4 regions of the Micromonospora sp. DT47 genome follow, and region 3 is predicted to be linked to each of the others. Evidence: riboswitches for the same ligand, from Rfam matches in the RefSeq annotation. Region 3 holds a riboswitch; each other region holds the start of a gene.
What was found. A riboswitch is a leader RNA that binds a small molecule or an ion and turns the genes downstream of it on or off. The one in region 3 is predicted to bind cyclic di-AMP.

Region 1: linked by a shared signal. The riboswitch ahead of ACLQ2U_RS09335 (NlpC/P60 family protein) and the one ahead of ACLQ2U_RS28930 (transglycosylase family protein) in region 3 are both predicted to bind cyclic di-AMP.
Region 2: linked by a shared signal. The riboswitch ahead of ACLQ2U_RS31050 (C39 family peptidase) and the one ahead of ACLQ2U_RS28930 (transglycosylase family protein) in region 3 are both predicted to bind cyclic di-AMP.
Region 4: linked by a shared signal. The riboswitch ahead of ACLQ2U_RS00300 (coiled-coil domain-containing protein) and the one ahead of ACLQ2U_RS28930 (transglycosylase family protein) in region 3 are both predicted to bind cyclic di-AMP.

What each region holds. Positions count from the first base shown of each region.
Region 1 is NZ_JBNCLC010000005.1:7,515-14,535, reverse strand. Features, by position in the region: gene ACLQ2U_RS09340 (C40 family peptidase) at 1-902, shown strand, start outside; cyclic di-AMP (ydaO/yuaA leader) riboswitch at 1,060-1,196, shown strand; gene ACLQ2U_RS09335 (NlpC/P60 family protein) at 1,209-2,249, shown strand; gene ACLQ2U_RS09330 (hypothetical protein) at 2,521-2,847, opposite strand; gene dcd (dCTP deaminase) at 3,641-4,225, opposite strand; gene ACLQ2U_RS09320 (pyridoxamine 5'-phosphate oxidase family protein) at 4,304-4,864, shown strand; gene ACLQ2U_RS09315 (zinc metalloprotease) at 4,928-5,911, opposite strand; tRNA gene ACLQ2U_RS09310 (tRNA-Gly) at 6,146-6,219, shown strand; gene ACLQ2U_RS09305 (hypothetical protein) at 6,332-6,640, opposite strand.
Region 2 is NZ_JBNCLC010000041.1:10,999-18,019, forward strand. Features, by position in the region: gene ACLQ2U_RS31030 (TetR/AcrR family transcriptional regulator) at 1-513, opposite strand, end outside; gene ACLQ2U_RS31035 (ABC transporter permease) at 690-1,583, shown strand; gene ACLQ2U_RS31040 (ABC transporter ATP-binding protein) at 1,576-2,394, shown strand; gene ACLQ2U_RS31045 (alpha/beta fold hydrolase) at 2,622-3,404, opposite strand; gene ACLQ2U_RS31050 (C39 family peptidase) at 3,507-4,340, opposite strand; cyclic di-AMP (ydaO/yuaA leader) riboswitch at 4,578-4,719, opposite strand; gene ACLQ2U_RS31055 (hypothetical protein) at 5,027-5,788, opposite strand; gene ACLQ2U_RS31060 (hypothetical protein) at 5,946-6,383, opposite strand; gene ACLQ2U_RS31065 (acyltransferase family protein) at 6,468-7,021, opposite strand, start outside.
Region 3 is NZ_JBNCLC010000029.1:10,750-17,770, forward strand. Features, by position in the region: gene modB (molybdate ABC transporter permease subunit) at 1-566, shown strand, start outside; gene ACLQ2U_RS28920 (ABC transporter ATP-binding protein) at 563-1,633, shown strand; gene nhaA (Na+/H+ antiporter NhaA) at 1,663-2,985, opposite strand; gene ACLQ2U_RS28930 (transglycosylase family protein) at 3,236-3,922, opposite strand; cyclic di-AMP (ydaO/yuaA leader) riboswitch at 3,921-4,091, opposite strand; gene ACLQ2U_RS28935 (hypothetical protein) at 4,233-4,481, opposite strand; gene ACLQ2U_RS28940 (hypothetical protein) at 4,699-4,878, opposite strand; gene ACLQ2U_RS28945 (hypothetical protein) at 5,055-5,414, opposite strand; gene ACLQ2U_RS28950 (peptidoglycan-binding domain-containing protein) at 5,815-5,955, shown strand; gene htpG (molecular chaperone HtpG) at 6,003-7,021, opposite strand, start outside.
Region 4 is NZ_JBNCLC010000001.1:50,421-57,441, reverse strand. Features, by position in the region: gene ACLQ2U_RS00310 (helix-turn-helix transcriptional regulator) at 1-32, opposite strand, end outside; gene ACLQ2U_RS00305 (carbonic anhydrase) at 236-910, shown strand; gene ACLQ2U_RS00300 (coiled-coil domain-containing protein) at 984-2,003, opposite strand; cyclic di-AMP (ydaO/yuaA leader) riboswitch at 2,008-2,138, opposite strand; gene ACLQ2U_RS00295 (YibE/F family protein) at 2,305-3,654, opposite strand; gene ACLQ2U_RS00290 (metal-sensitive transcriptional regulator) at 3,964-4,263, opposite strand; gene ACLQ2U_RS00285 (heavy-metal-associated domain-containing protein) at 4,359-4,601, shown strand; gene ACLQ2U_RS00280 (hypothetical protein) at 4,598-5,587, shown strand; gene ACLQ2U_RS00275 (heavy metal translocating P-type ATPase) at 5,602-7,021, shown strand, end outside.

The sequences.
Region 1 (7,021 bases), on a different contig from region 3:
TCGGCGCCGGGATGCTCGCCGTGCCGGCGCACGCCGCGCCCTCGCCGGAGGAGATCGAGGCGGCGATCGACAAGCAGTGGGAGCAGCTTGAGCCGACCATCGAGCAGTACAACAAGGTTCGGGCCCAACTCAAGGTCAACCGCAAGAAGTCGGCGGAGCTGCAGAAGAAGATCGAGCCGCTGGCCCTGCAGAGCGAGCTGGCGATGAACCGGGTCGGCGATCTGGCCTCCCGGTACTACATGACCGGCCCCTCGCAGGACATCGCCGCGCTGCTGGTCAGCACCAAGCCGGGCACCCTCGCCGAGCAGCTGACCATGCTGGACCGTCTCGCCGCGCAGCAGCGCAAGGACGTCGAGGGTGTCCTCCAGGTGCGTCGTAGGTACGACGGCGAGAAGAAGAAGCTCGACGCGCTGATCGCCGCCCAGGCCAAGCAGGAGAAGGACCTGGCGGCGAAGAAGAAGCAGATCAACGCCGAGATCAAGCGGCTGCAGGCGTCGATGCCGAAGACCACGGTGAAGGTGGCCGGCTGCCCGACCATCAACGGGGTGGTGAGCACCGCCGCGCAGACCGCGATCCGGGTGGCCTGCCAGCAGGTCGGCGACCCGTACGTCTGGGGTGCCACCGGCCCGAACTCGTTCGACTGCTCCGGCCTCACCCAGTACGCGTACAAGGCGGCCGGGATCTACCTGACCCACCACACCGGCGACCAGTGGAACGAGGGCAGGGCCATCCCCCGTTCCGAGGCGCGCCCGGGCGATCTGGTCTTCTTCTACAGCGACCTGCACCACGTGGGCCTCTACCTGGGCAGCGACAGAATGGTGCACGCTCCCCGGACGGGTAAGCCGGTCCAGGTGACCAGCATCGACTACATGCCGGTTGCCGGCTTCCGGCGACCGTACTGACCTCGGTCCGAGCCGCCGCGAACCCCCGGTCACCGACCGGGGGTTCCGCGTATCCGGACACGGTCTGTCACGGCATGGCGGGTTGCGGATCGATAACGGTCGTCTCTACTCTGGTCAATCGTCGGCCGCCACCAGGTCCGTCCAACCCGGGCGGTAACGGCCGGCACCGCCGAGTCGCCTCCGGGCGAGCCGGGGACCCAGGTACGCCGGGGTGAATCCGCAGCCACTGCGGTAGGGCGCTCCCTTCCCGCCCGAACCCGTCAGCTAACCCGGTAGGCGGTCGCGGAAGAAGGAGTACGGAGCCCGGTGGCACACCATGCCCCGCGGTCACCGTCGGTCCGGTCGACCCAGGTCGTCCGGCGGGCGGCTGCGCCGCGAACACGCTGGTCCCGCTTCACCACCGCCCTCGCCGCCCTCACCGGCGTCGCCGTCGTCCTGACCGGTGGCGCTACGGCGGCGCACGCCGATCCGTCGGTCGCCGAGATCGAGCGGCAGATCGACCAGGACTGGAACAGGCTCGAACCGATCATCGAGCAGCACAACGCCACCCGCCAGGACCTGGCCGCCAAGCGCCGGCAGGTCGCCGCGCTGGCCAGGCGGATCGAACCCTTGCAACTCCGGGTCGAACTGGCGATGAACCAGGTCAGCGGCCTCGCCGTCGAGGCGTACAAGGGTGAGAACCTCTCGGTGGTCAACGCGCTGCTGGGCAGCCGGTCGCCGAGCGAGGTGGTCGGGCAGCTGGAGCTGCTCGACCGGTTCGCCCACCGGCAGCAGCGCGAGGTGCAGACGGTGGTCGTGCTGCGCGACGAGTTGGCCGCCAAGAAGGCACCGCTGGACGAGATGGTCGCCCAGCTGACGCGTACCGAGGCCCAGCTGGCCGCGAAGAAGAAGCAGATCAACGCCGAGATCGACCGGCTGCAGAAGCTGCGGCTCAAGGTGTACGGCAACGGCGGCGGCGGACCGCTGCGCCCGGCCCCGTGCCCGGCCGGCTATCCGGGTGGCGCCGCCGGGATCGCGGTGAAGTTCGCCTGCGCCCAGATCGGCAAGCCGTACGTCTGGGGCGCCGACGGCCCCGGCTCGTACGACTGCTCCGGTCTGATGCTCGCCGCCTGGGCGAAGGCCGGGGTGTCGCTGCCGCACAACGCCCGGCAGCAGCGCCAGGTGACCGCCCGGGTGAGCCGGGCCGACCTGCGCGCCGGCGACCTGGTCTTCTACTACTCCGACCTGCACCACGTCGGCATGTACGCCGGTGACGGCTGGGTGGTGCACGCCTCCCAGGCCGGGGTGCCGATCAAGATGAAGCGGGTCGACGACGGGCCGGTCAACAGCTACGGCCGGCCCGGCTGACGGGTGCACCGGGCTCCCGGGCCGTCCCGGGAGCCTGCGCGTCAGCGGGTGGGCGGGAGTGGTGAGGCGTGGGGGGCATCGGTGGCCGGTCGCGAACCTGTGACGGCCTGGAGACGGCCTGGCGGTCGCGGAAACCGAACGCCAGGCCTGCTCCGCTGACCTGAATCGAAGCGCACTGTCAGCTTGGGAATTGCCGATATCCGGCTGCCTACTGCGTCGGCGGCCTGGTTTCGGCGGTCTCTGGTGGCCTCGGCTGACGTGCGGAAGCGACTCAAGTTCCGCCTGGCGCTGGCGCGCCAAAGCCCGGCTGAAACCGCTCAGACGGTGGGCCGACTTCTGCCCACCACCGCCCACGCCGAACCTCAACACCGGGTACGCCCTCCAACACCCGGTCGGGATTGACCAAGCTCGCCAGCGATTGGGCCAAGTCGCCTCGCAACTCAGCGACAGCCTCCTCCACGGTGTCCCGCTCGCTCGACCAGTCGATGTCGGCCGTCCGCAACTGCTGCCCGGCAAGCTCCGACACAGCGTCCGGATCATCGACTGTGACCTCCAGGCGGCAGTACACCTGCACGATGATCGACTTCGCGTCCTCCACGCGCGAAAGCGTCCCACATGGCCGGCCCGCGCTGTAGCAGCGAGACTGGCCGCTTGCGGCCCGAGGATTAGAAGAAGATCGTGGTGGGCTGGCGAGAGACCCCTGGCCCTGCTCATGCCGTCCGTTACTGTCGGGCGGCGTCGGCTCTGGCTGGCGTACTTGGCTGTACGGATGGCTGTACGACTGCTTGATGAGAGGGCGGGGACTGGTGCGGGGCGCGTACGAAGGCGATCAGGTGACTCTCACTTTGAACCGCGGTGAGGTCGGCCGCTTGGCGGCAGTCTTGGCGGAGGCGACTTCTGGTTCATCCCGTGCCGAGTTCTTCATTCGCGTCGGCTGTTCACGGCCGAACGTTGAAGCACTCGTGCAAGAGCTTGAGTCACTGGCAGCAGGTCGACCGACCGCCTTTGAGGTCCAGCTAGCGGCTGGCGTGGAGCGAGAAGGGAACCCGCCTCGGCCGAGGCAATGAACGGCACACACTGACCGTGGCATCAAGCCCTGCGCGCACCGTCAGTTTGGAAGAGCGTGCTCAAGCGGTCGTGATGCCCGAAAAGCTCACCACCGGCGGCCAACCGACCGGCTCTCGTGCCCTCTCGCGACCGCCGCGCTGCGGCTGCTGGCCCGTGGCTGGCCCGAAAGACGGCCCGAGGCGGTGAAGGTCAGCCGGCCTAGGGGCGCTCGTAGCCACAGATGTCGTGGAGCGGGGGCGGTGGACGCGATCCTCGGCCGTGGCCTGATCGATGTTCACGCCTGGGGACGGCCTGACATGCGAGTGGATCTATTGCACAGCAGGTCAGCGCCTACTTGTCGGCCAGGTGCGCCAGTTCTGCCAGGAGCGACTCGGGGTCGGCCCGCGCTGGCCCTGGTACCGCGACCCGTAGACGGCCGAGCCGTACGGGTGCTCGGCCGGCGACGAGAGCCGGAAGATGCAGAGCTGGCCGATCTTCATGCCCGGCCAGAGGGTGATCGGCAGGTTCGCCACGTTCGACAGTTCCAGCGTCACGTGCCCGGAGAAGCCCGGGTCGATGAAGCCGGCGGTCGAGTGGGTGAGCAGGCCGAGCCGGCCCAGTGAACTCTTGCCCTCCAGTCGGCCGGCGAGCTGGTCGCCGAGGGAGATCACCTCCAGCGTGGAGGCGAGCACGAACTCGCCCGGGTGCAGCACGAACGGCTCGCCCTCGGGCACCTCGACCATCGAGGTCAGGTCGTCCTGCTGCATCGCCGGGTCGATGTGGGTGTAGAGGTGGTTGTTGAAGACCCGGAAGAGCCGGTCGAGGCGCACGTCGATGCTGGACGGTTGCACCAGCGTGGGCTCGAACGGCTCCAACGCGAGCGTTCCCGCCTTGATCTCGGTGACCAGGTCGCGGTCGGAGAGCAGCATCGACACACCTTATCGAGCGAACCGGGCGACCCGCGTGTCGGACTGCGCGTTCGTACACATGTTCGATAGACTGTCCGCATGGCTTCCTGGTCCGAATTCGCCGCCGACGAGCCCCGACTCGCCGACGGGATCCGCCTTCTCCTCCAGCAGTACGGGCCGGGCTTCGGCTACCTGGCCACCGTCCGCGCCGACGGCGGGCCCCGGGTGCACCCGGTCTGCCCACTGATCAGCGACGAGGGGCTCTTCTGCTTCGTCGTCGACTCGCCCAAGCGGCGCGACCTCGAACGCGACGGGCGTTACGCGCTCCACTCGTTCCCGCCGGAGGAGAGCGACGACGAGGCGTACGTCGCCGGCCGCGCCCGGCCGGTCGTCGATCCCGCCTGGGTGGCCCGGGTGGCCGAGATCGGTCGGGCGGCACCGCAGGTCGACTGGCGGCTCTTCGAGTTCAGCGTCGACGTCGCGATGCTCACCCGCCGCGGTCAGGGTGGCCCGATGAGTCCCGACGCCGGGCGCCCGGCCGTCCAGGTCTGGCTCGATCCGCGGGCCGTGCACCAGGGCGACGACGTCGCCGGCGTAGCCGACCAGCGGCCGGCCCGCCGCGGCCGGCACGGCTTCGACACCCGCCGCACGGCCGCCTGAGCCCCGGAAACGGCGGTGCCGGCCCCGTCGTGAGACGGAGCCGGCACCGGTGTCCTGCCGGTGTTACGCCGCGCGGTAGGCGTTCCACGCGGTCAGCATGCGGCTCGCCTGACCAGCGGTGAACTGGTACATGCACGAGTCGTAGGTGTAGTCCATGAAGTTGGTGATCGGGTCCAGGCCGGCCGTGGCGCAGGTGTCCCGCCCGGTCGGGCACTGGAACGCCGGCGAGGCCTCGGCCGGGGTGTCGCTGACGCTGTCACCCGAGCCGGAGCAACCACCCTGGAAGGTGTGGTAGAGGTTCAGCCAGTGGCCGACCTCGTGGGTGCCGGTGTCGCCCTGGTTGTAGTTGGTGGCGGTGCCGCCCGGCAGCGACTCGCTCAGCACGACCACGCCGTCCATGCTGTCGAGCTTGCGCTTCGGGAAGGTCGCCCAGCCGAGCAGGTTGTCGCTCAGCTCACCCAGGTACACGTTGAGGGTGTTCTTGCCGCCCTCGCGCAGGCTGGTCTTCATCTGCCGTTCGGCCGACGAGCCCTGCACGATCGGGTACCAGGACGGGTTGGTCACCCGGTTGATCTTCGTGAGCTGGAAGCCGAAGGCCGTGGCCGCGCCGCCGGTGGCGCCGCCGTAGGCCTGGTTGAGCACGCTGATCTGCGAGGTGATCAGCGAGTCCGGGATGTTGCCGCCGGCCCGGGTGCCGTCCCGCTGGATGACGTGCACCACGACCGGGATGCTGACGGTGGCCAGGGTGGTGGCACCGGTGCCGGCCCGGAAGTTGGCCCGCTCGCGCAGCGCGGCGACGAGGTCGGCCTCGCGCTCGCGGACCTGCGCTGCGGTCAGCTCGTTGGGGTCGTGCTTGGCGACCCCGCCCTTCTTGATCCGAGCGTCCGAGTGGACGTCGGCCGGCTCGGCGCAGACCTCTGCCGGAGCGGCGGAGAAGGCGGAAGCAGCGGGAACGACGCCGACGGCGGCGGTGCTGAGCAGCAGCGCGAGGGTCGTCGACGCGACACCGACGGTACGTCGGGTCAGCAGGTTGGGACGGAGTCCCATGGGCCCACCTCTTTCTCGCGGCGCGACAGGGGGGTATGTCGCACCGTGGCTGGGAACGTGCGGGTGACGTTACAACCGATCGACAGATTTGAGAACGGCCATATGTTGCCGCTGTGAAACTGTTGCCCTCCTGTGGACACGGTCCGTCCCGGACTGATCACGGTGGGGTGCGGTCGGGCTCGCCGGGGTACCTGGTGCACGGGGGCGGTGACCTCAGGTACAGTGGTGCCGCCTGCGGGTGTAGTTCAATGGCAGAACATCAGCTTCCCAAGCTGACAGTGCGGGTTCGATTCCCGTCACCCGCTCCACGATCGAGGCTCTGGCCAGGACGCGAGTCCCAGCCAGGGCCTTCGATATTCCAAGGTCAGCGATCATGCCGCGTGCCATTGACGTGCCTTAGCCTGCTCTTCACGGCTCCGGTCAGCCACCCTCGAAGCCCCGGAACGTGCCGGACTCGTCGACGCCGTCGGCGAAGTCGGCCAAGTCCATGTTCGCTTCTCCCAGCCCGTCGCCGCCGCCGAGATTCCGGCGCTTCTTGCCCCCGGTCTTCCGGTCGGCCGCGCACTTCCTCTTCGCCGGCTTGTCCGCCGCCGTCTTGGTCTTGCCCACCTTCTTGGCCCGTTTCCGGTCCGCGCGCACCGCCTCGTGCAGCGCCTGGGCGATGGCCCGATCCGCCTCCGCCGTCGCGTGCTGATAGATCAGCGCGGCCTGCGACGAGTCGTGCCCCATCCGAGCTCCGCGCTGTACACCGCCCCGGACGGGTTCGACGGCGAGACCAGGACCTTAAGTTGCAGCTGACCGCGCGACTTTGCCGACGACAGGACGTTCGTTGGATCGCGACCTTGCGGCAGCCCGATGTGCCTCTGAGCGATCGCTGATCTCTATCGACAGGCTGACCGGCTGCGTCGAACCGGGGCGCAGCCGCTGTGGCAGGCTGGCCGACGTCCCTCCGGCCGGCATCGGCCGGGCCGGCCGGCCACGCTGACGGACGACAAGAGCCTTTAAGCCTCAGGGCTCCGCCCCGAACCCCGGCCCTCCTCAGAGATCCGCCCAACCAGCCGCGCTACATCCTCCGCGACGCCCTACGCGCCCACTCTGAGCTTCCGGGTC
Region 2 (7,021 bases), on a different contig from region 3:
CCAGTAGAGCGGGCCGACGATGAGGTCGACGGCGGCGTCCGGGTCGGTGCCGGCGGGCAGCTCACCGCGCTCCACCGCCCGGCTGATCAGCCGCCCGCAGATCTCCTGCTGCTTGGTCCGGAGGAGCTGCTGCAACGTCTGGTCGATGGTCGGGTTGCGGGCCGCCTCGGCGAGCAGGTCCGGGATGATCTGCGAGGCCAGCGGGTGGCCCAGCGCGACCGCCACCACCTGGAACAGCAGCGCCAGGTCGCTCCGGAGGCTGCCGGTGTCCAGCGCGGGCAGCTTGTTGCCGGCGGCGGCCACCACCGTCTCCAGCACGAGGTCGAGCTTCGAGTTCCACCGCCGGTAGATCGCCGTCTTGCTGACGCCGGCCCGGCGGGCCACCGCCTCGATGGAGAGCCGGCCGTAGCCGACCGCGGCGAGCTCCTGCATCAGCGCCCGCCGGATCGCCCTGGTGATGTCGCCCCGGAGCACCGCGGCGCCGGCCGGCGTACGCCTCTTTTCGCTGGTCATCGGGGACTCTTCGCACCTGTCACGTGGGCCAATGTAGCGCAACGACGGTACGGTTGCGTCCCGACGTGTTATGGACTACCGTCCACGCAGCGACGAGGCGGCCTCCCCACAGCTCATCCTGTAGATTCCATCGTCGCGCGATCCCGTTGAACACGAAAGATCGGAGCGCCCTACCCATGGCCACCACCGCGCTGGTCGACCCCGAAACGGGCCTGACCCAGGCGCAGCTGGCCGCTCGGCACGGACTGCGGGTCGCCGGCGAGCGCCCGTCCCTGGCCGAGTACAGCCGCCAACTGTGGGCCTACCGGCACTTCATCGCCGAGTACGCCAACGCCAAGCTGGTCGCCTCGTTCAGCAACGCCCGGCTGGGCCAGCTCTGGCAGGTGCTCACCCCGCTGACCAACGCCGCGGTCTACTGGGTGATCTTCGGGGTGGTGCTCCAGCAGCAGACCATCCCGAACTTCATCGCGTACCTGACCACCGGCCTGTTCATCTTCAACTTCACCCAGAGCGCCGTGCAGGCCGGCACCTCGGCGATCAGCGGCAACCTGGGCCTGATCCGGGCGCTGCACTTCCCCCGGGCCAGCCTGCCGCTGGCGATCGTGCTGACCCAGTTCCAGGAGCTGCTGGCCTCGATGCTGGTGCTGATCGGCATCGTGCTGGTCACCGGTGAGCCGATCACCGTCGAGTGGCTGGCGCTGATCCCGGCCCTGCTGCTCCAGGCGGTGTTCAACGCCGGGGCGGTGCTGACCGTCGCCCGGCTGGGGTCCCGGGCCACCGACCTGCGGCAGGTCATCCCGTTCGTGATGCGCACCTGGATGTACGCCTCCGGCGTGGTCTACAGCGTGACGCTCTTCAACAAGCTCCCGGACTGGGCGGCCACCCTGGCGCAGTACAACCCGATGCTGGTCTACATCGAGCTGGCCCGGTACGCGCTGCTGGAGCAGGCTCCGATGCTCAACGAGTCACTGACCCAGCTCTGGCTGGTGGCGGTGGGCTGGGCGGTCGTGGCCGGTCTGGGCGGTTACTTCTACTTCTGGCGCGGCGAACAGGAGTACGGCCGTGGTTGAGCACTTCGAGGCGTCCAACGACGCGACCCTGACGCTGCCCCTGGTCGAGGAGCGGATCCCCACCGTGGTGGTGGACGACGCCCACGTGATCTACCGGGTGCACAAGGGCGCCGCCGGCGGCACCACCCCGGTGGCGGCGTTCCGGCGGCTGGTCAAGCGCACCTCCGCGCCGAACATCCAGGAGGTGCACGCGGTCAAGGGGGTCTCCTTCACCGCGTACCGGGGCGAGGCGGTCGGACTGATCGGCAGCAACGGCTCCGGCAAGTCGACCATCCTGCGGGCGATCGCCGGCCTGCTGCCGGTCAACCGGGGCGCGGTCTACACCCAGGGCCAGCCCTCCCTGCTGGGCGTGAACGCGGCCCTGCTCAACGACCTCTCCGGCGAGCGCAACGTGACCATCGGCTGCCTGGCCATGGGCATGTCGCCGGAGGAGGTGGCCCGCCGGGGCCCGGAGATCATCGAGTTCTCCGGGATCAACGAGCGGGGCGACTTCGCGAGCCTGCCGATGCGGACGTACTCCTCCGGCATGGCCGCCCGGCTGCGCTTCGCCATCGCGGCGGCCAAGAAGCACGACGTGCTGCTGATCGACGAGGCGCTGGCCACCGGCGACGAGGGCTTCCGCAAGCGCAGCGAGCAGCGAGTCCGCGAGCTGCGGGAGGGCGCCGGCACGGTGTTCCTGGTGAGCCACCAGCTCTCCTCGATCCGGGACACCTGCGAACGGACGATCTGGCTGGAATCGGGCGTCATCCGGATGGACGGGCCGACCGACGAGGTGATCAAGGCGTACGGGGCCTTCGCGAAGCGAAAGTAGCCTGACAGTTACCGTGCGAAGCCGACACGGCGTCCGGGAACCGCGTCGCCCCGTGGGGGTGGCGCGGTTTCCCTGCTGCGGCGTGACATGTCCAACGTGGACGACGTGCTGACCCGGCTGCTGGAGACCGATCCGCTGGGGCGCGCCTCGGAGCGCGTCGACCGCGACGGCGCCGGGGCCGCCCAGCCTCACTGATCATGAGGGTTGGCGGGGCCGCCCGCCGCGGCTCACAGGTACGGGTCGAGCAGCGCCAGCACCGCCGCCGGGTCCTCCACATGCGCGTTGTGGCCGAGGCCGGGCAACGTCACGACCGGTACGCCGAACGCCGCCAGCTGCGCGTCGCTGACCATCGGGTCATGCTCGCCCCGGGCCAGCAGCACCGGGACGTCCGCGCTGGCCAGCAGGGCGGGCAGGTCCGGGGCGCCGACCGCGAACGCGGCCGGATCCATGGCCAGCCGCCACCGCCCGTCCTCGGCGCGCAGGCCGGCGTCGACCACCGGGTGGTCCGGGGCGAAGAGCCCGCCGAGACCGGACACCCTCAGGTAGCGGCGGGCGGCCTCGTCCCGGCTGGCGAACCAGGTCGCCGGCCGCCCGGCCAGCTCGGCCGCCTTCGCCAACTCGGCCGGCGACCAGACCGCCTTGATGCCGAGCCCGACGACCGCGTCGACGGGCAGGCCCGCGTCGCGGGCGGCGAGCGCCAGCGCGACCACCCCGCCGAGCGAGTGCCCCAGGACCACCAGCCGCTCCCCCGACCGGCGTCCCTCCGATCCCACCCCACCCGGGGCGGCGCCGGTGACCGGTTCCAGCCCGGCGGCGACCCGGTCGGCGAGACCGGCGAAGGTGTACCCGGGTAGCGGTGACGACCAGCCGTGGCCGGCCAGGTCCGGGGCGAACCAGCGCCCCGGCCAGCGGTGCTCCAGCAGCGGCGCCCAGGGCAGCCAGACGTCGCCGGTGGCGCCCATCCCATGCAGCAGCAGGAGGATCCGCCGGCAATCCGATCCGTCGGTCATGGGCCGCAGTGTGCCACCGTCCGGCCATGCCCCGCGAGCCCCGGGAACGGCGACGGGCGCCGGCCCCCAGGGGAGCCGGCGCCCGGTACGCGCAGGGTGGGATCAGGCGGAGTAGCCGCGGGTGGCGATCCAGTTCGCCAGGTCGATGGTGCTCATCCAGTACGACGGCAGGCTCGGGTCGGCCGAGTCGGCGATCCGGACGGTCCGGCCGTCGTTCTTGTAGCCGACCACGGCGATGTAGTGGCCGCCGGGGAAGGAGTGCCAGCCGCCATTGGAGTCGGTGGCGCTGCCGGCCACGTTGGCCACCACGCCACGCTTGTCGGTGATCGCCTTGACCACGTCGGTCTGGAGCCGGTCGATCTGCGCCGAGCTCGGGGTGCCCTCGAACATCCGGGTCCGGTACGGGTTGCCCTTGACCATTTGGTTCAGCCCCCGGGTGGTGTCCTCGGCCGAGTTGGTGCCCATCTCGGTGGTGCCGAGCGGGCCGGCCAGCTCGTCCTGGGTCCGCTCGACGCCGGCCGCGCTGAGCGCGTTGCGCACCGCCGCCGGACCGCAGTTGAAGTAGGTGGTCTGAGCCTCGTAGTTGTAGCTGAGGACCTTCGTCGACGGGGGCTTCGGCGCCGCCTTGCGGGTCAGGTCCGGGTCGGCCGCCTTGGCCTTGGTGGCGCTGGCCGACGGCGAGGGGCTCGCCGAGGGGCTGGCCGAGGGGGTGGGGGCGGCGACGCGGGCCTGGCTGCGGGTGGCGACGTCGCCCAGCCGCGGGGCCGCCTCGGCCACGGCGGCCGAGGTCTGCTGCCGGACCGGGGCCTCGTCGGTGCCGGCGAGCAGGGCGGCGGTGCCGGACGCCAGCACGAGGGCTGCGGCCGAACCGGCGACGACCTGGTACGAGCGCTCGGTGGCCAGACGCCGCAGCTGCCGCTTCATGTGGTGCTTCACGGGTGTTCCTCCACGGTACGAGGGCGGGAGCGGGCGCGCCGGACCGGCACGTGGCGGTGTGTCACGCGCGGGATCAGGGCCGGTGCGGGACCGCTCAGCGGGGGGATCGCCCGGTCGGTGCCGGGCAGCGGGGCGGATGCCGGAATCAGCGCGCTACTGCGCAGCGGACCGGCGACGGCACCCCGGCACCGAGGCGGGGGAACACCTGCGGGGTGGGATCGAGCTGCACGAGGATGGAACTCCTTCCGACGCCGCCGACCGGGTTAGCTGACGGATTCGGGCGGGAAGAACGCCCTACCACGGGCCGTGGCCCGCGGATTCACCCCAGGACTGCTTGGGTCCCCGGTTCGTGGTCTCCACGATTGAGCGGGTCCGCGCGGCGTCGCCTCTTGCGATCGGAAACCGCACCGGACCGAGGCGACATTACTGGCCGGTTCGCGGCCAGCCAAGCACTCCCACCTGCGTAAACATGATCGGGGCGAGAAATTTCCGGTGCAGTTCGGCACTGACGTCACTCAATGGGACGGCGTTCGCTCACGACGCCGCCGGGCGACAACCGGACAGGCCGGCGACAATCACCGAAGATCGTTGCCGTCGATGTCGCCGGCTGTACCGGATGACCGGTTCGGCGCGGCCGTGACCGGGCTCACGGTATTCGCGGTAACAATTCGGCCCCTTTTCTCCTATCAGCCCACCCGAGCCGGGCGCCACCGCGCCGCGGGCACCGTCCGCGCCACCACCGACGCGCGCCGGGCCGGCACCCGGACCGGCCGCAGCCGCTCCGCCGCCGCGTACGCCTCGACGGCCAGCGCCCGGGCCGCCTCGGCGGCCAGCTCGGCGTCCCGCCAGGCCGACCGCTCCCGCTCGGTCGCCGACCGGTACGCCTCCCGGCGGCCGTCGCGTACCGCCCGGGCCAGGAGCACCTCCTGCTCGACCGGGTGCCGACGCGGGTCCCAGCCGTCCCGGTGCGCGAAGACGTCCCGCAGCTGCGTCAGCGACAGCTCGCCCCGCCAGTGCGCGGCCACCGCGGCCCGGTGCACCCAGCGCTCCCGGCCGGCGTACTCGGCGGGGGTGCGCGGAGTACGCGGGGTGGGCAGCGCGGCGGTGCCGGTGAAGCGTCGGGCGACCCCCTCCGCCTCGTCGTACGCCGACCAGGCACGGTCGACCTCCTCCTGGGCGGTCAGCCAGGCGTCCCGGCGACGCCGGGCCGTCTGCGCGGCGCCGGCCGCCGCGACCGCGACCTCCTCGGCGTACCGGCGCAGGTCGGCCATCTCCGGCGCGGCGTCACCCGGGAGCGGCTCGACGGGCGCCCCCTCGTCGGCCGGGCGGTCCCGCTCGGGGCGGGCGACCACGACGGTGAGCCCGGTCAGGGCGAGCACGAGCAGGGCGGACCAGATGGCGGCGGCCGTCGGGACCTCGATCAGGAACTGGTAGAGGACGGTGTTCATGGTCGGCTCCTCACGGGACCGGGATGCGGCAGAGGAGTCCGCACGTGGCCCGCGAAGCCGGGCGCGGCCGTCAGCGGCGGCGCCCGGACCTGATCGGGCGGGTGCGGGAGGTGAGGTTCGGGGAGAGGTGTGCGCGGCTCGGCCCCCGCGTGGGCGGTCAGGCCGCGGGCGGCGCGCGTGGCCCCGAGGCGGCCGGGGAGAGCCCGGCGAGGGCCGGGAGCGGCGCGGTCGTCGCCCCGGCCGTGGCGGCGGCGCGGTCGGCCACCCCGACGGCGTCGGTCGGGCCGGCGTGCCGGTCGGTGAGACCCCCGGCGCCGGCGAGGGGCGAGTCGTCGGCCGGGGCGGCGATCGTCGGAACCGACCGGGCGACGGAGGTGGTGAACGACAGGGCGGTGGACGCCGTGGCCGGGGCGGCGGGCGGACCCGCGGTCGCCGGGAGCGACACGCCCAAGGGCAGGGCCGCGGCCGGCGCGACGTCGTCGGGCAGGGCCGGGCCGCTCAGGGAGAGCGCCATCGCCACGGCGAGGCCGGTCAGCAGCCGGGAAATCCAGCGCGTCACCCACCACAGGGGACTGGTGAGCGCGACCGGGAGCACGGGGCCACGCTACCGCCGATGCCGCCCACCCGCAGCGGCCGGGCGTGTCGCCGCGCCGACCGGGCCGACCAGGGTGGACACCGCTCAGCGCGGGTCGCGCCGGCCCGCGTACTCCACCGGACGCCCGGTGGTCAGGTCGTCGGCGGCCGCCCGCGGCGCCGGCACGGTCGCCGCCCGGGGCGCGGACGGCCCGGTGGCCGGCCGGCGGCGGGGTGACAGCCGGCGCATCATCGGCGTCTCGACGAACCGGTGCAGCAGTCCGGCCAGCACCAGGTTCACCGCCAGGAAGCCGAGCACGACCAGCGGGCCCCACCAGCCGGGCAGGCCGGAGCCGAGGTGGCCGGTCAGCCGGAGCGCGGTGACCATCACCAGGACGTGCACCAGGTAGAAGGCGAAGGAGACCTCACCGAGCCAGACCATGGTGCGGTGCCGCCACGGCGACGGGCGGCCGCGCACGTCCGCGTCGGCCGCGGCGGTGATGAGCAGGATGTACGCCGCCGACAGGATCGCCGCCCAGAGTTCGGCGCGGATCCACTGCGCGGCGACCACCCAGGTCGCCACGAAGATCAGGCTGGCCAGCGGCAGCCCGGGCCCCCGCCACCGGCCGCGCCGCATCAGCTCGGCGGCGGCGACCCCCA
Region 3 (7,021 bases):
TGCTGGCCCGGGTGGAGTTCCCCGGCCGGCGGCTGGTGCGGGCGCTGGTCACCGTGCCGCTGGTGCTGCCGCCGGTGGTCGGCGGCGTCGCGTTGGTGCTGGTCTTCGGCCGCCGGGGGCTGCTCGGCGGCTGGCTGGACAGCACGTTCGGCCTCACCCTGCCGTTCACCACCACCGGCGTGGTGCTCGCCGAGGCGTTCGTCGCGATGCCGTTCCTGATCATCGCGGTGGAGGGGGCGCTGCGCGGCGCCGACAGCCGGTACGAGGAGGCCGCCGCCACCCTCGGCGCCGGCCGCTGGACCACCTTCACCCACGTCACGCTGCCGCTGGTCGCCCCGGGCGTCGCCGCCGGCGCGGTGCTCTGCTGGGCCCGCGCGCTCGGCGAGTTCGGCGCCACCATCACCTTCGCCGGCAACTATCCCGGCCGCACCCAGACCATGCCGCTGGCCGTCTACCTGGCGCTGGAGACCGACCTGGACGGCGCCATCGTGCTCAGCCTGATCCTGCTCACCGTGTCGGTGGCGATCCTCGCCGGGCTGCGCGACCGCTGGATCACCAGCCCGTGACCGGCCCGCTGCTCGACTCGCACCTGGTGGTCGACCGGGGCGCGTTCCGGCTCGACGCCCGGGTCTCGGTCGGCGCCGGCGAGGTGGTCGCGCTGCTCGGCCCGAACGGCGCCGGCAAGACCACCTCCCTGCGCGCGCTGGCCGGGCTGCAACCGCTCACCGCTGGGCACGTCCGCCTCGACGGGGTGGAGCTGGACCGGCCCGACCGGCGGGCCTGGGTGCCGCCGGAGCGCCGGCGGGTCGGCGTGGTCTTCCAGGACTACCTGCTCTTCCCGCACCTCAGCGCGCGGGACAACGTGGCGTTCGGGCCCCGCCGGCAGGGCCTGGACCGGCGGGCCGCCCGGGACCGGGCCGCCGGCTGGCTGGACCGGGTCGGCCTCGCCGGGTACGCCCGGCACCGGCCACGGCAGCTCTCCGGCGGGCAGGCCCAGCGCGTCGCCCTCGCCCGGGCGCTCGCCGTACATCCGACGTTGCTGCTGCTCGACGAGCCCCTCGCGGCGCTGGACGCCCGGACCCGGCTGGACACCCGGGCCCAGCTGCACCGGCACCTGGCCGATCACCCCGGCGCGGCGCTGCTGGTCACCCACGACCCGCTCGACGCCCTCGCGCTGGCCGACCGGCTGGTCATCGTCGAGGACGGCCGGGTGGTCCAGGAGGGGGACGCGGCGAGCGTGACCGCCCGGCCGCGCACCGACTACGTGGCCCGCCTGGTCGGGCTCAACCTCTACCGCGGCCGCGCCGACGGCCATCTGGTGCACCTCGGCGACGGCTTCGCCATCGCCGCCGCCGACCGGCTCGACGGGGACGCCTTCGTGGTGTTCCCGCCGGCCGCGGTGGCCCTGCACCCGCACCGCCCCGAGGGCAGCCCGCGCAACACCTGGCCCGCCACCGTCGCGGGGGTGCAGCGGCACGGCGACAACCTGCGGGTCCAGCTCACCGGCGCGGTCACCGCCGCCGCCGACGTCACTCCGGCCGCCGCGGCGCAGCTGCGGCTGGTGCCCGGGCAGCGGGTGTGGGCGGCGGTGAAGGCGGCCGAGACCCGCGCGTACCCGGCCGGGTCGCCCTAGCGGGTCTCGGCCGCGACGAAGGCCGGCCCTCAGGCGCCGTTGCCGGCCTCGCGCTCGAAGACGTCCGGGACGCCATCGTGGTCCTCGTCGACGGTCTCCACCTCGTGCACCCGACGGTAGAAGCGGCTGCGGGCCCGCAGGATCACCGTCGCCAGCAGCGCGGAGAGCAGCGAGCCGGTGAGCACCGCGACCTTGACGTGGTCGTCGCGCTCGCTGCCCAGCCCGAATGCGAGTTCGCCGATCAGCAGCGACACGGTGAAGCCGATCCCGCCCAGCAGGGCCAGCCCGAGCACGTCGAGCCAGTTCAGGCCCTTGTCAAGGTCGGCCCGGGTGAACCGGGAGACCAGCCAGGTGGCGGTCAGGATGCCGATCGGCTTGCCGACGACCAGGCCAGCCACGATGCCCACCGCGACCCGGTCGGTCAACGCGGTGGCCAGGCCGGCGAGCCCGCCGACCGTCACCCCGGCGGAGAGGAACGCGAAGACCGGCACCGCGACCCCGGCGGAGAGCGGCCGGAACCGGTGCTCGAAGTGCTCGGCCAGGCCCGGGCCGGCGTCCGGGCCGCCGGCAGCCTCGCTGCGGATCACCGGGACGCTGAACGCCAGCAGCACCCCCGCCACGGTCGCGTGCACCCCGGAGGCGTGGACCAGCGCCCAGGTCACCGCGGCCAGCGGGAGCAGCAGCCACCAGGACCGCACCCGCCGCCGCACCAGCACCGCGAAGATCGCCAGCGGGACCAGCGCGGCGGCCAGCGGCAGGACCGCCAGGCTGGAGGTGTAGAAGACGGCGATGATGACGATGGCCAGCAGGTCGTCCACGACGGCCAGGGTGAGCAGGAAGGTGCGCAGCGCCGACGGCAGGAAGCGCCCGGCCACGGCCAGCACGGCCAGCGCGAAGGCGATGTCGGTGGCCGTCGGGATCGCCCATCCCTTGACCGCGCCCGCCCCGGCGGCCCCGGCGATCAGGGTGAACAGCAGCGCGGGGACGAGCACCCCGCCCACCGCCGCAGCCACCGGCACCGCCGCGCGGCGCGGGTCCCGCAGATCACCGGCGACGAACTCGCGCTTGAGTTCCAGCCCGGCGACGAAGAAGAAGATCGCCAGCAGTCCGTCCGCCGCCCAGGTGGCGAGGCTGAGGTCGAGGTGCAGGGACGCCGGGCCGAACGTGACGTCCCGCAGCGACCGGTAGCCGTCCGCCCAGGGCGAGTTCGACCAGATCAACGCCACCAGCGCGCCGACCAGCAGGAGTGCCCCGCCGACCGTCTCCTTGCGGAGGATGGCGGATATCCGGCTGGTCTCGCCCCAGGAGAGTCGGGCGAACAGGATGGCACGGCGCCGGGTGGCGTCGGTCACGGGGTCTCCTCGTCGGCAGGGGTCACGTCGTCCCATCGCCGACCAGACTTCCCGGCACACCAGGGCCAACCCTATCCCCGTGCGGTCGCGCGAATGCAGGTCCCGGGTCTTGCCGGCGGCCCACTGCTGGCTCCTACCCGCCGGACCGCTCCGGAGAACCCGCCGGCCGGTCCGGACACGACGACGCCCGGCCGGTGGACCGGCCGGGCGTCGTCGGTGCGGTGGTGCGCCCTCGATGAGGGGCGATGCGTCAGAGGCTGAGCTTCTGACCCGGGAAGATCAGGCCCGGGTCGGCGCCGACGACGCGCTTGTTGCGCTCGTACAGCGCCTGCCAGCCACCGGCCAGGTCCTTCGCGTCGGCGATCTGCGACAGGGTGTCGCCCGGCCGCACCACGTACGTGTCGCCGCTGGACGCCGGAGCGCTGCGCCGCTCGCTGCGGCTGTTGCCCTGCTTCTGCTGGGCGGACCGCTCGGTCTTCTTCGACTTGGCGGTCGACCGCGACTCGGAGCGCCGCTCCGACTTCTGCGGCTTCTCCGACTTCTCGGAGCCGCTGGAGTAGCTCTTCGTCGAGCCACCCTTCTTGCCGCACACCGGCCAGGCGCCGATGCCCTGGCCATCGAGCACCCGCTCGGCGATCGCGATCTGCTCGCCACGGCTGGCCAGGTCGGCACGGGAGGCGTACTTCTTGCCGCCGTAGCCGGACCAGGTGCCCTGCGAGAACTGCAGGCCACCGTAGTAGCCGTTCCCGGTGTTGATGTGCCAGTTGCCGCCGGACTCGCACTGGGCGATCGCGTCCCAGTTGACGCTGGCGGCGCTGGCCGGAGCGGCCGGCGCCAGAACGGCGGCGATCCCGGTGACCGCGCCGACGGCGAGCGTGCCGACGGCGACCCGGCGCGAGCTGACCCGTCGGTGACGGGCGGTGTGTTCAGTTGCCATCTGTGATCCTCCACGCCGACGAGGTGAGCTGTCGGGTTCGGGCCGAGGAGCCCGGCCGCCGCAGGCGGCTTCACCCCGAGGTGACGTGCACCGAAGAACGTGTGGGTCCCCCGCTCCATGCCAGTTGCCTTGGTCCCGGTCGGCGGCATGGATTAGGCGTTACCGACCGTGGTGTCCGCGATGGCGGACCAGAACGACGTTAGGAGCCGTTTCGGCCGATTGCCCACTTCTTGTGAAGTTCTTCACCCGGTCAGGCGAAGGGGCGACCTCCCGAGTTGCGGACCGTCCACAGGCGTAGACAATCCCGTCCTCAGTGTGGTGACCGCTGGCCCTGGCTGGCGGCTGCGGTCTCCCCCGTGCGGCTCAACTCGCCGGGCTGGAGCTGAACCGCACTGGGGCTCCACACCTCCACCCGATCACCCACCACTCTGGCCAGCAGGCACGCGCCGCGCCGGTCCGCGCGCAGCGCCAGTCCGACATGGCCGCCGGCGGTGGCGACGTCCCGGCGTACCCGGGGGTCGAGCGCGAGACCGTCGAGGACCGCGCCGACGGACGCCACGGTGGCGGCGGTGCCGGTCGGCAACTCCCGGCGCAGCCGCTCGGCAGGGTGGCCTCGGGGCGCGGGGTGACCGGGGCGGTGGCCGGACAGTCCACCTCGGCCACCGGGTCCGCCGTCTCGCCCTGGTACCGGAGGCGGTAACAGAGCGTCACCTCGGCATGCCCGCTCTCCGACCCGTCCCAGTTCATTGTGGTGGCCTCGCTTTGCGTCCGGACGATCAGTGACACGCCGTCGCCTTCATCCCGGGTGGTGCGCGGAGCGCCATCAGCTTGCTCCCCTGCCGCCCGGTCACGGCCCGGCCGAACTCGTCGGCCTGCCACGGCCGCCCCCGCGCGATCGCGGCGGTCACCTCGCCCAGTCGGGCCCGCGCCCGCCAGGCTGCAAGGCGTCCTGGCATACGCCGCCCTCGACCTGGGGAACGCCGAGGCTGCCATGACGCACGCGCAACGCCCCTGGACATGCGGGATCAGCCTGATCTTGCTGGCAGGTGGGGTCGACGCGGAACGAGCTGCCCGACAGACGCCCATCACCGGCAAGTCGTACACCACTTCCATGGACGCCACCGTGCGTGGCTCAGCCGCGCGTCAAGCGCGTGGCGTGGTTCGTCTCCTCAGGTGAGACCTCACTGCGTCGGCTGATGCGTAGTTGCCACCGCGTGTGCGCGCCTTCCGGACCGGGCAGTTGACCGCGGGACAGCGCCAGGTCGATGCGCTGCCGGACGGTGTCTTCCAGCTCCGGTTCGGCAGCGAACAGAATCCTCAGACGCACCTCACCGTCGCTCCGATCCGCACGGGTGTGGTGCGAGGCCAAGGGGCATGGCGGCTCGTGTTCCCAATGGCCGCACAAGGCCATAGTGATCGCCGCACCGGGAGCCTGCGTGTCGGCGTCCGGCGCCATGAGGAGAATCGCCTCGTGAGCGAACGCCTGCCGCATGCGATCAGTATGCCGGGTGCCATCGCCGCAGCTCATGTCCCGTGACAGAACACCCGGCGACGGCCACAGACTGCCGAGCTGCGCTCTATCAGATCAAGGCGGCCCGCAGGCCACCTCCGGCCGGCATTGGCCGGGCCGGCCGGCCACACTGACGGAACATGAGACAAGGAGATCGCTGGGAGTGCCAAGCGGTCCTCACCAGCTGGGCACGAAGTACGGCCGATGGTCCAGGCGCCGGGAGCCTCTGCCAAAGCCCCTGGCCTGGCCGAGCCGGGACGATCGCCGACAGGGCTGGTCGCCCCCCCGAGGTTGGGGTGATCGCTGCCGCGCAGCAGAGCTGCCTGCCCCCGAGTCTCCTGGGAGCGCGGCCCGCGGTTTCGATGACGACGAGGACCAGGGTGTGTGCGGCCCGGCGAGCGGACGGTGGGGCGCGACCACAGAGGCCGGCGTCCGCTGGTACCAGGACATGCGCGGGCTCGCCGTCGACGGCGTGGTCGGCCGCGCCACCTGGGCCGCGATGGGCGGCCGGGCCACCTTCTGAGCAGCGGCCCCGACCGAGTGGGACGCACCCGGTCGGGGCCGCGCTGGTCAGATGGTCCGGGCCAGCCGGTCGGCGAGAAGCCGGGCGAACCGGGCCGGGTCGGCCAGGTCACCTCCCTCGGCGAGCAGCGCCATGCCGTACAGCAGCTCGGCGGTCTCGGTCAGTGCCGGCGCGTCGTCGCCCCGCTCGTGCGCGGCGCGCAGGCCGGTGACCAGCGGGTGGGTCGGATTGAGCTCCAGGATCCGCTTGACCGGGGGCAGCTCCTGGCCCATCGCGCGGTACATCTTCTCCAGCGTCGGCGTGATGTCGTGCGCGTCGCCGACGACGCAGGCCGGGGAGGTGGTCAGCCGGGAGGAGAGGCGGACCTCCTTGACGCTGTCGGAGAGCGCATCGCCGAGGAAGGCCAGCAGGGCGGCGTACTCCTGGGCCCGCTTCTCCCGCTCGGCCTCGGCGTCGGTGCGCTCCTGCTCCGTGTCGAGGTCGACCTGGCCCTTGGCGATCGAGCGCAGCGGACGGCCGTCGAACTGGGCGACCCGCTCCACCCACACCTCGTCGACCGGGTCGGTGAGCAGCAGCACCTCGTAGCCCTTGGCCCGGAACGCCTCCAGGTGTGGCGAGTTCTCGAGCGTCGCCCGGGTCTCGCCGGTGGCGTAGTAGATCTCGGCCTGCCCGTCCTTCATCCGGTCGACGTAGTCGCGCAGGCTGGTCGGCTCGGCGGCGTCGTGGGTGGAGGCGACGGAGACGATGTCGAGGATCGCGTCCTGGTTGTCCGGGTCCTCGATCAGCCCTTCCTTGACCGCCCGGCCGAACTCGGACCAGAAGGTCCGGTAGCGCTCGCCGTGCGCGGTGCGCATCTCCTTGACGGTGGAGAGCACCTTGCGGACCAGCCGGCGGCGGACGATCTGGATCTGCCGGTCCTGCTGGAGGATCTCCCGGGAGATGTTCAGTGACAGGTCGTGCGCGTCCACCACACCCTTGACGAAGCGCAGGTAGTTCGGCATGAGCGCGGCGCAGTCGTCCATCACGAACACCCGCTTGACGTACAGCTGGACGCCGCGCCGGCCGT
Region 4 (7,021 bases), on a different contig from region 3:
TTCTCGTTCGCTGTAGTCGCCATGCCCGCCATGGTATGGCCCGGCCTTCGGGTTTTCGGCCCTGGCCTCCGCGCATCGTCCGGCCTGTCCGGCTTAGCCGGGTGATACCAGCGGAAAGCATGAAATCTATATCACGTAAATCTTGACGTATCTTCCGCTGCGTGTGACGGTGGGACGGCGGCCGCCTCCGTCGCCGGCCGGGTTGACCAGGCCGATCGCGGACCGAGGTGAGGCAATGGCCCCGACCACTCCGACCCAGGCGCTCGCCGAACTGCACGCCGGAAACCGGCGCTTCGTCACCGGCGCCCCACGCCACCCCAATCAGGACGCCGGCCACCGGACCGCGGTCGCCGACGCGCAGCACCCGTTCGCGGTGATCGTCGGCTGCTCGGACTCCCGGCTCGCCGCGGAGATCATCTTCGACCGGGGTCTCGGCGACCTCTTCGTGGTCCGGACCGCCGGGCACACCGCCGGCCCCGAGGTGCTGGGCAGCGTCGAGTACGCGGTGACCGTCCTCGGCACGCCCCTGGTGGTGGTGCTGGGGCACGACGCCTGCGGCGCGGTGCAGGCCGCCCGGGACGCCGCCCGTACCGGTACGCCGCCGGCCGGCCATCTCCGGGCGGTGGTGGACGCGGTCTGGCCGAGCCTGCGGCGGGCGGCCGCCGAGGGCGTCGACGACATCGACGGCATCGTCGACATCCATATCGCGTACACCGTCGAGGCCCTGCTCGGCAACTCCGCGATGCTGGCCGCCGAGGTGGCCGCCGGGCGGTGCGCGGTGGTCGGCATGTCGTACCGGCTCACCGCCGGTGAGGTGCGGACGGTGGCCGCGGTGCCGGCCGGCGGACCCGCCACCGCGGTGCCGGCCCAGCCGGGTCCCGACGGCCGCGCCTCCGCCGTCGCCGGCTGACCCGCCCCCGGGTACGCGACGAGGGCCGCCCCGCACTCGGCGGGACGGCCCTCGGTGGTACGCGGCGGCGTCGTCAGAGCATCGACATGTGTACGTGGTCGGTATGGTTCGACGGCCCGCTGTACGACCTCCACCCGGTCGCCGGGAACCAGATCTGCCGGTTCCAGATGACGTAGTAGATGCCCAGCCGGTCCGCGTTGCGGATCAGGAACGCGGCGAGGTTGTTGCCGTACATCCGGGTGTCGTTGTTGTACCAGGGAGCGAAACCGCTCCTCTGCAGCGACCAGTCGCAGGCCTTGCCCTTCGGGTGCTCCCACGGCCCGCCCGACCGGTAGCAGCCGGCGAAGCGCTTGAAGCCCGCCCGGCGGACCTCGTTGTAGGCGTGCAGTGTGCGCGGCGTGATCAGGCCCGAGGTGGTCGGGTCGTTCTCGGTACGGTACTCGGGACGCCAGTCGCCGTCCGCCGTCCGGCCCGGCCCGATCCGGGCGACCGGTGACGTCGCGTTGACCAGGCCGCCGGTGAAGCCCTCGCCGCCGACCAGCGCGAGGGCCTTCTCCGCCTCCCGACTCTCCCGGGCCATGTCGTTGGTGAGCCGCTGCTGCTCGCGCACCTCGCCGTCGAGCGCCAGCTTGGCCTGTTCCGCGCGGTTCTTGGCGGCGGTGATCCCGCTGAGCTTCTGCGCGTTGACCATGTTCAGCTCGTCAAGGGCGGAGGCGCGCTTGACGAACGAGTCGGGGTCACCGCTCTCCAGCAGCATCGCCACCGCGCCGATCCGGCCGGTCCGGTAGGACTGCGCCGCGATCTGGCCCACCCGCGGCCGCAGCGCCTCCAGCTCGTCCTGGGCGCGGCGTACCTCGAGTGCGAGCTGCCGTTGACGCTTCTTCGACTTCTCCAGCTGCGACTTCGCCTTGGAGTACTCGCGGTTGCGCAGCTCGATGACGTCGGTGAGCAGCTTGGGCTCCCCGTCCTCCTCGTGCCCCGACGGGGTCGGGGTGGAGGGCGCGGCTATCGCGGGGGCCGGCCCGGCGACGATCGCCAGGGCGGCGAGCACGGCCACCACCGGTGTCAACCAGCGGCGCAGGGGTGCCGTCACAGTGTTCCCTTCCCTCGACCGCCGACCGAGTTAGCTGACGGGTTCGGGACGGAAGTGGCCCCTACCGCTGTCGCGGATTCACCCCAGATACCTGGTTCCCCGGCTCGCCGTGCGGCGATTGGGCGGTGGCACCGCAGGCGCCGCTGCGCGCCTTCGGCGGTGACCGGCAGCGAGGTTACCCGAGAGGAGTACCAGGGATCTACGTCCAGAACCCGACTAAACGCGTTATTTCGCAATGGCGGTGCGTGATCAGTGACGCGGTTATCAGCCTCCGCGCCGCGGGCGGTCACGCAGCGGAGTGTCACCATGCCGTGTCCGTGTTCCTTTCCGGGTCGGGCCACCGAGCGGGGGCCGGGGTGGACGTGCGGCCGTGCCGCGGCGCGCTGAGCGCCTCCAGCGCCGCGGCACGGTCGACCGGGGGGCGGGGCGTGGGCGCCGGGCCGTCCGGCGGCGCCGAGTCGGGGGCGGGTCCGCGTCCGGCGGTGGTGACCAGCGCGGCCAGGCCGGTGGTCAGCGGCACGGCCGCCACCAGGCCGAGCGTCGCCACCGCGCTGCGGACGATCTCCTGGGCCAGGAACTCGCTGGTGAGGATCTGGCTCACCGGCCGACTGTCGGCGGTCAGCAGGAGCAGCAGCGGCAGCGAGGCGCCGGCGTACGCCAGCACGATGGTGTTGACCGTGGACGCGATGTGCGCCCGGCCGACCCGGGTGGCGGCCCGGTAGAGCTGCAACCGGGACAGCCCGGGGTTGGCGTGGGCCAGCTCGGTGACGGTGGCCGCCTGGGTGACGGTGACGTCGTCGAGGACGCCCAGCGAGCCGATGATGATGCCGGCCAGCAGCAGGCCGTGCAGGTCGACGTCGCGCTGGTACATCGACAGCGTGGTGGCCTCCTCGCTGCCGTACCCGGTCAGGTGGGTGGCGGCGGTGGCCAGCGTGCCGAGGATCCCGGTCAGCACCAGGCTGCCGAGCGTGCCGAGCACCGCGACCGAGGTTTGCGCGGTGACCCCGTGGGTGAGGTACAGCACCACGAACATGATCAGCGCCGAACCGGTGATCGCGATCAGCAGCGGTGAGCCGCCGGCGGAGATGCCGGGCACCACGAAGGCCAGCAGGATGGCGAAGCTGGCGGCCAGGCCGGCCAGCGCCGCCAGCCCGCGCAGCCGCCCGAACGCCACGATCGCCGCCGCGAAGAGCGCCACCAGCCAGACCAGCGGCTTGCCCCGCTGGTGCTCGGCGATGTTCCAGCTGCTGGCCGTCGGGTCCGCCGGGTCGGAAAGCTTGACCAGCACGATCTCGTCGTGCACCGCCACGGTGGGCGCGCCCGGCCCGGACGGCATCGGGGTCTCCACCTGCTTCCCGGCGTCCGGCCCCTGCTCGACCTTGACGGTCACCGTGCCGCACGGCCCACCGGCCACCCCCGGCGCCCCCTCGGGGACCTCCGGCGTGGGCGGGCAGGGCTCGTTCACCACCCGGGTCACCGTGCCGTGGTAGCGCGGCACGTCACCCCCGCCGTCCGGCTCCCGGGTGTCCTGCGGCCAGAGCACCAGCGCGGCGATCACCGTGATGACGAACAGCGGGACCACCGTCGCGACGAGGATCCGTCGCACCCGGCGCGGGGTGGACGGAGCGGGACGGGTGTGGTCGGCGCCCATGGTGAGTCTCCTGACGATCCGGGGCAGGGTACGTGTCAGCCGGCTGGTCGGTTCACCGGCGGCACGGCCGGACCGGGACACGGGCCCGGGCGTCGACCCGGGGTGCCGGCGTCGTCACGTACGGCGGGCGGACGGCGCGGTGGCCCGGAAGGCGGCACGCCCGCGCGCAGCACGACCGGGACGCCGCCCACGGGAGCCGGCCCCCGGCGCGGTGCGCGGGCGGCGATGGCGGTGGACGGAGGGTCATCGTTGGAGAATGGTAGCCATCCCGGCCGCTGGTCCGCCCGGCTCGCCGACCGGGTGTCCGGGTCAGCCGCGCTTCATCAGGCGGCCGACGGCGGCCATCATCTCGCCGGCCATCTCGTCGGCGCGGCCCTCGGCCGCCCCCTCCCGCATGCAGTGCCGGGCGTGCCCGTCCAGCAGCCCGAGGGCGACCTTGTCCAGGGCGGCCTGGATCGCGGAGATCTGGGTGAGCACGTCGATGCAGTACCGGTCGTCGTCGACCATCTTCTCGATGCCGCGGACCTGGCCCTCGACGCGGCGCAGCCGCGCGAGCAGTTGGTCCTTGCTGGCGGTGTAACCCCGGGTCGGGGTGCTCGGTGTGGTCATGGCGACAAGGATAGCCTACCCCCGGGGGGTATGCTACGGTCTCCGGGCAAGCTACCCCTGGGGGGTATAGCATCGGAGCTGGGAGGAGAACTGCCATGGTCACCACCACGTACCAGGTGCAGGGCATGACCTGCGGGCACTGCGTCAACTCGGTGAGCGCCGAGGTCGGCGCGATCGAGGGCGTCACCGGCGTCGAGGTCGACCTGGCCACCGGCCGGGCCACCGTCACCAGCCAGAGCCCGTTGGACACCGACTCCGTGCGCGCCGCGGTCGACGAGGCCGGCTACGACCTCGTCGGGGCGGGACGGGTCACCGACGAAACCGAGGTACCACGATGAACACGGCTACCAGGCTGAGCGGCTTCGCCCTCGGCCTCGCGGCGGTGTTCGGCGCGGCGTACGGGGTTGGCCACCTGGCCGGCCCCGTCACCCCGGCCGCCGACACCCGTCACGACTCCGCCGGCGCCGGCCACGACGCCGACGACTCCGGCGGCCACGACGGCACGGCCACGGCGCACCTGCCCGGCGGCCTGCTCGTCTCCGACCGCGGCTACACCCTGCAACCGGTGGCCGCCCCGACCGGGCAGTTCGCCTTCCGGGTCACCGGTCCCGACGGCGCGCCGGTGACCCGCTACGACGTGGCGCACGACAAGCGGATGCACCTGATCGTCGCCCGGCGGGACCTGTCCGGCTTCCGGCACGTCCACCCCGAGCTGGGCGCCGACGGCACCTGGCGGGTCGACTCGCCGCTCGGTGGGCCGGGCGTGTGGCGGGCCTTCGCCGACTTCACCCCGTCGGGCGGGGAGCCGCTCACCCTCGGGGTCGACGTGACCGTCCCCGGCCCGCTGGCGCCCCGGCCGCTGCCGGCGCCCGCGACCAGGACCACGGTCGACGGCTACACGGTCACCCTCAGCGGGACGCCGCAGCCGGGGCGCACCAGCCCGCTCACCCTGACCGTCAGCCGGGACGGCCGGCCGGTCACCGACCTGGAGCCCTACCTCGGGGCGTACGGTCACCTGGTGGCGCTGCGCCAGGGTGACCTGGCGTACCTGCACGTGCACCCGGAGGGCGCGCCCGGCGACGGGCGGACCCCGGCCGGGCCGGCGGTGACCTTCTCCGCCGAGGTGCCGTCCGCCGGCGCCTACCGGCTCTACCTGGACTTCCGGCACGGCGGGGCGGTGCACACCGCGGAGTTCACCGTGCTGGCCGGCGCCACCGCCCCGGCCGCCGGCACCGCCACCACCGGCGGCACGCCGACCGCCACGGGCGGCCCGACACCCACCCCGACCGCCGGCCACGGCGCCCCCGGTCACGGGCACAACTGACAGGAGGTGCGGCGATGACATCCACCGCGAAGTCCCTGCCGGTCGCGCCGAATCGGATCGAACTCGCGATCGGCGGCATGACCTGCGCGTCCTGCGCCGCCCGAATCGAGAAGAAGCTCAACCGGATGGCGGGCGTGACCGCGACGGTCAACTACGCCACCGAGAAGGCCACCGTCCAGTACGCCGAGGAGGTCACCCCGGACGAGTTGATCGCCACGGTGGAGAAGACCGGCTACACCGCCGTCCTCCCGCCGCCGCCCGCCCCGTCCGGGGCGGAGCCGACCGGCGAGCCGGTGGACGAGCTGCGCGGCCTGCGTACCCGGCTGTGGGTCTCGGTCGCGCTGACCGTGCCGGTGATCGTGCTGGCGATGGTCCCGGCCTGGCAGTTCACCTACTGGCAGTGGCTCTCGCTCACGCTGGCCGCCCCGGTCGTCGTTTACGGCGGGCTGCCGTTCCACCGGGCCGCCTGGATCAACCTGCGGCACGGCGCCGCGACCATGGACACGCTGGTGTCGCTCGGCACCCTGGCCGCGTTCGGCTGGTCGCTCTGGGCGCTCTTCCTCGGCGACGCCGGGATGCCCGGGATGACCCACCCGTTCCGTCTCGACATCACCCGCACCGACGGCGCCGGCAACATCTACCTGGAGGCGGCGGCCGGGGTGACCGTCTTCATCCTGGCCGGCCGGTATTTCGAGGCCCGCTCCAAGCGGACCGCCGGCGCCGCCCTGCGCGCCCTGCTGGAGTTGGGCGCCAAGGACGTCGCGGTGCTGCGCGGCGGCACGGAGACCCGGATCCCGGTCGACCAGCTCGCGGTGGGGGACCGGTTCGTGGTCCGGCCCGGCGAGAAGATCGCCACCGACGGCGTGGTCGACGAGGGCACCTCGGCGGTGGACGCCAGCATGCTCACCGGCGAGTCGGTGCCGGTCGAGGTCGGTCCGGGCGACACCGTGGTCGGCGCGACCGTGAACGCCGGCGGCCGGCTGGTGGTCACCGCCACCCGGGTCGGCGCGGACACCCAGCTCGCCCAGATGGCGAAGCTGGTCGAGGAGGCGCAGACCGGCAAGGCGGCCGTGCAGCGGCTGGCCGACCGGATCTCCGGCGTGTTCGTGCCGATCGTGATCGCCCTGGCCGCCGGCACGCTGGGCTGGTGGCTCGGCACCGGGGCGGGGCCGACCGCCGCGTTCACCGCCGCGGTGGCCGTACTGATCATCGCCTGCCCCTGCGCGCTCGGCCTGGCCACCCCGACGGCGCTGCTGGTCGGCACCGGGCGGGGTGCCCAGCTCGGCATCCTGATCAAGGGGCCGGAGGTGCTGGAGTCCACCCGCCAGGTCGACACCGTGGTGCTGGACAAGACCGGCACCGTCACCACCGGCCGGATGACCCTGGTCGACGTGCTCCCCGCCGCCGGTGAGGACCGCGCCGAGCTGCTCCGGC